DNA from 2 places in the Burkholderia sp. L-4 genome. Region 2 is predicted to be linked to the other one. Evidence: riboswitches for the same ligand, from Rfam matches in the RefSeq annotation. Region 2 holds a riboswitch; the other holds the start of a gene.
What was found. Region 2 has a riboswitch for thiamine pyrophosphate ahead of thiC (phosphomethylpyrimidine synthase ThiC). Riboswitches for the same ligand answer to the same signal wherever they lie in the genome.

Region 1: linked by a shared signal. The riboswitch ahead of AC1VVG_RS01925 (FAD-dependent oxidoreductase) and the one ahead of thiC (phosphomethylpyrimidine synthase ThiC) in region 2 are both predicted to bind thiamine pyrophosphate.

What each region holds. Positions count from the first base shown of each region.
Region 1 covers NZ_JBXEOX010000001.1:405,177-408,580, reverse strand. The annotation lists gene AC1VVG_RS01935 (thiazole synthase) at 1-523, opposite strand, end outside; gene thiS (sulfur carrier protein ThiS) at 562-759, opposite strand; gene AC1VVG_RS01925 (FAD-dependent oxidoreductase) at 792-1,928, opposite strand; TPP riboswitch at 2,154-2,277, opposite strand; gene AC1VVG_RS01920 (ABC transporter ATP-binding protein/permease) at 2,547-3,404, shown strand, end outside.
Region 2 covers NZ_JBXEOX010000001.1:1,317,251-1,320,654, forward strand. The annotation lists gene thiC (phosphomethylpyrimidine synthase ThiC) at 1-1,707, opposite strand, end outside; TPP riboswitch at 1,834-1,950, opposite strand; gene AC1VVG_RS06205 (pentapeptide MXKDX repeat protein) at 2,221-2,508, shown strand; gene AC1VVG_RS06210 (cytochrome b/b6 domain-containing protein) at 2,580-3,212, shown strand; gene AC1VVG_RS06215 (molybdopterin-dependent oxidoreductase) at 3,242-3,404, shown strand, end outside.

The DNA.
Region 1 (3,404 bases), 910 kb from region 2:
CGTACGGGTTCACGATGCCCTTGCCCGTGCCGATCGGCGCGCCCCACGGCATCAGCGCCTCGCAGCCGACGTCGAGCAGGCGCCGGCCGATCACGAGATCCTCGGTGCAGTACGGCAGCACCTTGAAGCCGTCCTTGACCAGTTGCGCGGCGGCCTCGATCAACCCGACCGGATCGGGCTGCAGCGTGTAGTCGTCGCCGATCAGCTCGAGCTTGATCCAGTCGGTGCCGAACACCTCGCGCGCCATGTGCGCGGTCGTCACGGCCTCGGCGACGGTCTGGCAGCCGGCCGTGTTCGGCAGCAGCGGCACCGCGTGGCGCTTGAGCAGGTCGAAGAAGCCGGCTTCTGCGGTGCCGCCCGTCATCTGGCGGCGCAGCGCGACCGTCACCATCCCGGGACGCGACGCGTCGATCGAATCGGACAGCGACTGCAGCGACGGATAACGCGACGTGCCGAGCAGCACGCGGCTTGCGAAGGTTTCACCGTACAGCGTCAGCGCGTCGGCGGAGGTGAGGGACGTCATGTCGTTTTCCTGGAAGAGCGGGGACGAACCGGCGGCGCTCAGCCGCCCGCGACGGGGTGCACGACGTCGAGCTTGTCGCCCGCCGCGAGCGCGCGCGCCGCATGCTGCGTGCGCGCGACGAAATTGCCGTTCAGCGCGACCGCGTACGGCGGCCGCGCGCCGTACGCGGCGAGCGCGTCGGCCACCGTCGCGCCGTCGGGCAGCGTCAGGGTCTGTTGGTTGATCTGGATATCCATGAGGCTCGGTCGGATTCGGTCGGCGGCGCGCGTCAGGCCGGCTGGCGCGCGTCGCTGCGGTGATGAAGGAGCGTCGGCCAACGCGCGGCGTCGCGCCACGCGGCGAACGCGTCGGCATCGCCCAGCGCGCCGCCGAACGCGGCTTGCGCAAAGGCGACGGCTGCCTGCGCGACTTCCGGCGCGATCATGAAGCCGTGCCGGTACAGGCCGTTGACGGCGAGTGTCGATGCGCCGTCCCAGATCACCGCCGGGCGGTGATCGGGCAGCGTCGGCCGGCACTGCGCGTTGAGTTCGAGAATGCGTGCCTCGCCGAACGCCGGATGCACGGAGAACGCCGCGCTCAGCAGTTCGAGCGCGGAGCGCACGCTGACGGGCGACATGTCCTCGCCCTCCACCTCGGTCGCGCCGATCACATAGAGATCGTCCTGCTTCGGCGCGATGTACAGCGGGTAGCGCGGATGCAGCAGCCGCACGGGCCGCGTGAGCCCGATGCCGGGCGCATGCACGCGCGCGACTTCGCCGCGGATGCCGCGCAGCGCGGGCAGCGCGGATTTCGCGCCGAGCCCGCGGCAATCGATCGTGAAATGCGCGGCGGGCAGGTTGGCATCGTCGATCGCGACGTGCCAGCGGAGATCGACGCCGCGTTCGGCGAGGCCCGCCGCCAGCGCGCGCAGCGCCTGGCGATTGTCGAGCTGCCCTTCGCGCGGCAGCAGCAGGCCGCGGGCGAAACGGCCCGCGAGCGTGGGCTCGGCCGCATCGACCTGCGCGCCGGCGAGCGTCACGAAACCGCCGTCGAGCAGGTCGGCCGGCGCGTTCGCGCGCACCCGCCGCTCGAACAGCGGCGCCTCCGCGCGGTCCGCGTGGTGCCAGACGACGAGCGTGCCGTGATGCTGGAAAAAAACGGGTTCGGGCAGTTCCGCGAGCCATTGCGGCCAGCGTTCGAGCGACGCGGCGCCGAGCTCGGTGATCAGCCGTTCCGCGCTCGCCGCTTCCGCGAGCGGCGCGAGCATCGCGGCCGCGATCCAGGCAGCCGACTGCTCGCCGTCCGGGCCGCCGCGCTCGTACAGCGCGACGCGATGCCCGTCGCCCGCGAGCCGCCACGCGATCAGGCGGCCGACGAGGCCGCCGCCGAGCACCGCGAAATCGGGCCGTGCATCCTGGACGTTCATCGGGCGCCCTCCGCGCGAATACGCACGACGAGCGTCGACGCGCGCGCGCCGCCCCATGCGAACGCATGCGGCATCGGGGCGGGAATCAAGCAAAAGACTGAAGATTGTGCGGTCATCATTCCTTCCGTAACGCGCAATGCGCGTACCCAAAAGGACGAAACCGGCAGCAAAGGCCGGCCGGGCGGGACTCGGGCGCTGACCATATGGGATGGCGGCCAGCGCGGCCCGGCGGGATCAGAAACTTCCCTCGCCGGTATTACCCGGATCGGGTGCAAAGGGTTTTTCTCAGCCTCGCCGCGCCGCCCGGAACATCCGCCGGCCACGCCACGAAGCACCCCTGTTTCGTCGTCGGCCATTAGACCATAAAAGCCGAAAGCGCCGCAAACTGTCCCCGTGGGGCAAATTCGCCGTCGGCCCGCGCCGCTCTGGCACAATGCCCGCAGGCCGGCCGCGCGAGCGGCCGGTTGCCGCGTCACCGCCGGCCCTTAAGCGCCGTTTAAGACGCGCGGGCGACCATCGCTGCGCCCGCCGTCCGTCGGCGCCGCGCCCCGGCATGCCGTATCGCGGCGCGCGCCCGGCTTCGCCCGGCCCGCGCGCCGGCTACTCATCAGGAAGCACATGACCCAATCGATCGATCCCGTCCGCTCCGCCTCCGACGCGCCGCAGGACGAGCGCCCGGTATCCGCATGGAGCCTCATCAAGCCCTACTGGGTATCGTCCGAATGGAAAATCGCGTGGGGCCTGCTGGTCACGATCATCGCGATCAACCTCTGCGTGGTCTGGATCAACGTCCGGCTGAACAAGTGGAACGCCGAGTTCTACAACGCGCTGCAGTCGAAGGACGTCCACGACTTCCCGAATCTGCTGATGCAGTTCTCCGCGCTCGCGTTCGCGTTCATCATCCTCGCGGTGTACGGCCGCTACCTGCGGCAGCTGCTCGGCTTCCGCTGGCGCCAGTGGCTCACCGACCGCTTCCTCGGCCAGTGGCTCGGCGATCGCGCGTTCTACCGGATCGAACGCGACCGCCTCGCGGACAACCCCGACCAGCGGATCACCGACGACCTCCAGTCGTTCGCGACCACGACGCTCGCGCTGTCGCTCGACCTGCTGTCGACGGTCGTCACGCTCGTGTCGTTCATCACGATCCTGTGGTCGCTCGCCGGCGCGCTGACGTTCACGCTCGGCGCGACGCCGATCTCGATTCCCGGCTACATGGTGTGGGCGGCCGCGCTGTACGCGGTGATCGGCTCGCTGATCATCCAGAAGGTCGGCCATCCGTTGGTGTCGATCAACTACCAGCAGCAGCGCGTCGAGGCCGATTTCCGCTTCGGGCTGATCCGCGTGCGCGAGAACGCCGAGCAGATCGCGTTCTACGACGGCGAGAAGACCGAGGCGGCCAACGCGCAGGGCCTCTTCATGCGCATCCGCGACAACTGGTGGCGCGTGATGAAGTACACGAAGCGGCTGACGTTCGTG
Region 2 (3,404 bases):
GTCCGGATCGAGACCGATGTTGAACTGATCTTCCCAGCGGAACTCGAAGCGTGCCTTCGACAGCGCGTTGTCGCGCACCTGCGCGCCCGGGTGACCCTTGGCGAGGTCGGCGGCGTGCGCGGCGAGCTTGTACGTGATGATGCCTTCCTTCACGTCGTCCTTGTTCGGCAGGCCGAGGTGTTCCTTCGGCGTCACGTAGCAGAGCATCGCGGTGCCGAACCAGCCGATCATCGCCGCGCCGATGCCCGACGTGATGTGGTCGTAGCCCGGTGCGATGTCGGTCGTCAGCGGCCCGAGCGTGTAGAACGGCGCTTCCTTGCACCAGTCGAGCTGGAGATCCATGTTCTCCTTGATCAGCTGCATCGGCACGTGGCCGGGGCCTTCGATCATCACCTGCACGTCGTGCTTCCACGCGATCTGCGTGAGCTCGCCGAGCGTCTTCAGCTCGCCGAGCTGCGCTTCGTCGTTCGCGTCGTAGATCGAGCCGGGACGCAGGCCGTCGCCGAGCGAGAAGCTCACGTCGTACGCCTTCATGATCTCGCAGATCTCTTCGAAGTGTTCGTACAGGAAGCTTTCCTTGTGATGCGCGAGGCACCACTTCGCCATGATCGAGCCGCCGCGCGACACGATGCCCGTCATCCGGTTCGCGGTGAGCGGCACGTACTGCAGGCGCACGCCGGCGTGGATCGTGAAGTAGTCGACGCCTTGCTCGGCCTGCTCGATCAGCGTGTCGCGGAAGATTTCCCACGTGAGGTCCTCGGCCTTGCCGTTGACCTTCTCGAGCGCCTGGTAGATCGGCACCGTGCCGATCGGCACCGGGCTGTTGCGGATGATCCACTCGCGCGTTTCATGGATGTGCTTGCCGGTCGACAGGTCCATCACCGTGTCGCCGCCCCAGCGGATCGCCCACGTCATCTTGTCGACTTCCTCGCCGATCGACGACGTGACGGCCGAGTTGCCGATGTTCGCGTTGATCTTCACGAGGAAGTTGCGGCCGATGATCATCGGCTCGGATTCCGGGTGGTTGATGTTCGCGGGGATGATCGCGCGGCCGCGTGCGACTTCGTCGCGCACGAATTCCGGCGTGATCTCGGCCAGCGCATTCGCGCCGAAGGCCGCGGCGCCGAATGCCTGGCCCGGGTGCTGGCGGCCCATCATCGCGGCGAGCTTCGCGCCGTTCGGGCCGCTCGACTTCAGGCTCTCGATGTATTCGGCGCGGCGCTGGTTCTCGCGGATCGCGATGTACTCCATTTCCGGCGTGATGATGCCCTGGCGCGCGTAGTGCATCTGCGTGACGTTCTTGCCGGCCTGGGCGCGACGCGGGTTGCGGTGCAGGCCGGGGAAACGCAGGTCGGCCGTGGCCGGATCGGCCGCGCGCTCGAGGCCGTACTGGCTCGACAGGCCGGAGAGCACGTCGGTGTCGCCGCGTGCCTCGATCCAGCGTTGGCGCAGCGCGGGCAGGCCCGCACGGATGTCGATCTTCGCGTCCGGATCGGTGTAGGGGCCCGACGTGTCGTACACGTAGATCGGCGGATTCTTTTCGCCGCCGAAGCCGGTCGGCGTGTCGGCCTGCGTGATTTCGCGCATCGGCACGCGGATGTCGGGCTGCGAGCCGGTGACGTAGACCTTGCGCGAATTCGGCAGCGGCGCGACGGCAGCCGCGTCGACGTGGGCGTCGGCGGACAGAAACTTCGGATTGGCGTTCATTCGATCTCCTGTGTCGGCCCGAGTCGGCGCTTCGGCGCTTACTCGGGCCCCATGCAAAGCAATTGTGGGGCGCGAGCTAAGCAGGAGACGAGATTCGTGAGGCGGCGGGTTTCGTCAGAGGGATGGCGGCGAAATCCGTACGCTTCCCTGCGCTGGCATTATCCAGATCAGGTTCAAAGGGTATTTCTCACCCGCAATGCCGGTTGTTTGACCGGGCGCATTGCAGGACCCCCGCGTTAGCAAGGGCACACGATACACCGGCTTGGCGGCGGTTTCAACCGGGAGCGGAGCGGATGCCGCCGGGCGATCGCTTGATCGCCGCGGCCGGACCGGGCGGGGTGCGCCGCAGCAATCGCGGCCGCCGGACGGCTTCCCGGTGGGGCCGCCCAGGGCCGAGCGGTGCAGCATTCGCGTCTTCATTTTCGGCGTCTAGAATTTTTTTTGACATCGCTGTCATTTCCGGCGGTGTGCTCCGTCTATTCGGCTCCTAAACCCATGTAGTGGAGAGATGTCATGAAAAACGTATTCCTGGTTGCCTGTGTCGCCGCGCTTGCCACGATCGCAACGGGCGCATATGCGCAGAACGATGCGATGTCGAAGGACGGCATGTCGATGTCGAAGGACGCGATGGGCCACGACGCGATGGCCAAGGACGGCGCGATGAAGAAGGACGGCATGAAGAAGGACGGCATGAAGCACGACGCGATGAAGAAGGACGCGATGAAGAAGGACGCGATGGGCCACGACGCGATGTCCAAGGGCGACGCGATGAAGAAGGACGCCATGAGCCCGTCGAACTGACGAATGCACGGGGCGCGACCGGCAGCACGCATCGCGTCCCGCCCCGACGCCTCAATCCGGGAGTCTTCATCATGCAAACGGTTCCTGTCACGGATCGCACGAGCACGCCGCCGCCCGCGCCCACGATTCATCCGCCGTGGGTGCGCGTGAGCCACTGGCTCAACGCGCTCGCGGCGATCCTGATGGCGCTGTCGGGCTGGCGCATCTACGACGCGTCGCCGATCTATCCGTCATTCACGTTCGCGCACGGCATCACGCTCGGCGGCTGGCTCGGCGGCGCGCTGCAATGGCATTTCGCGGCGATGTGGCTGCTGGTCGCCAACGGGCTGTTCTACCTCGCGATGTCGATCGCGACGGGGCGCTTCGCGCGCAAGCTGCTGCCCGTCACGCCGGCATCCGTATGGCGCGACATCCGCGCCGCGCTCGGCGGGCGGCTCGCGCACGACGACCTGAGCGTCTACAACGCGGTGCAGCGTGCCGCGTACCTGACCGCGATCGTCGATCTCGTCGTGCTGGTGCTGTCGGGGCTCACGATCTGGAAGTCCGTCCAGTTTCCGCTGCTGCGCGAACTGTTCGGCGGCTACGACAACGCACGCGTCGTGCATTTCTGGGCGATGTCGCTGCTGGTCGCCTTCTTTGTCGTCCATGTCGCGATGGCGCTGCTGGTGCCGCGCTCGCTGCTCGCGATGCTGCGCGGCCGCTGACCTGCCCACCGCGGGCGAAGGAAATCATCATGTCGGAATCCGAAAAAAGCCGCGACGAGCCGCGCTGGACGCTCGATCGCAAGTCGCTCGAACTCGACGTGCGCCGCGAGCTCGAGATGCCGTCGCGGCGGCTCTTCAACCGGCGCGTCCTGACGCTCGGCGGCCTCGCGATGCTGACCGGCTGCACGTTGC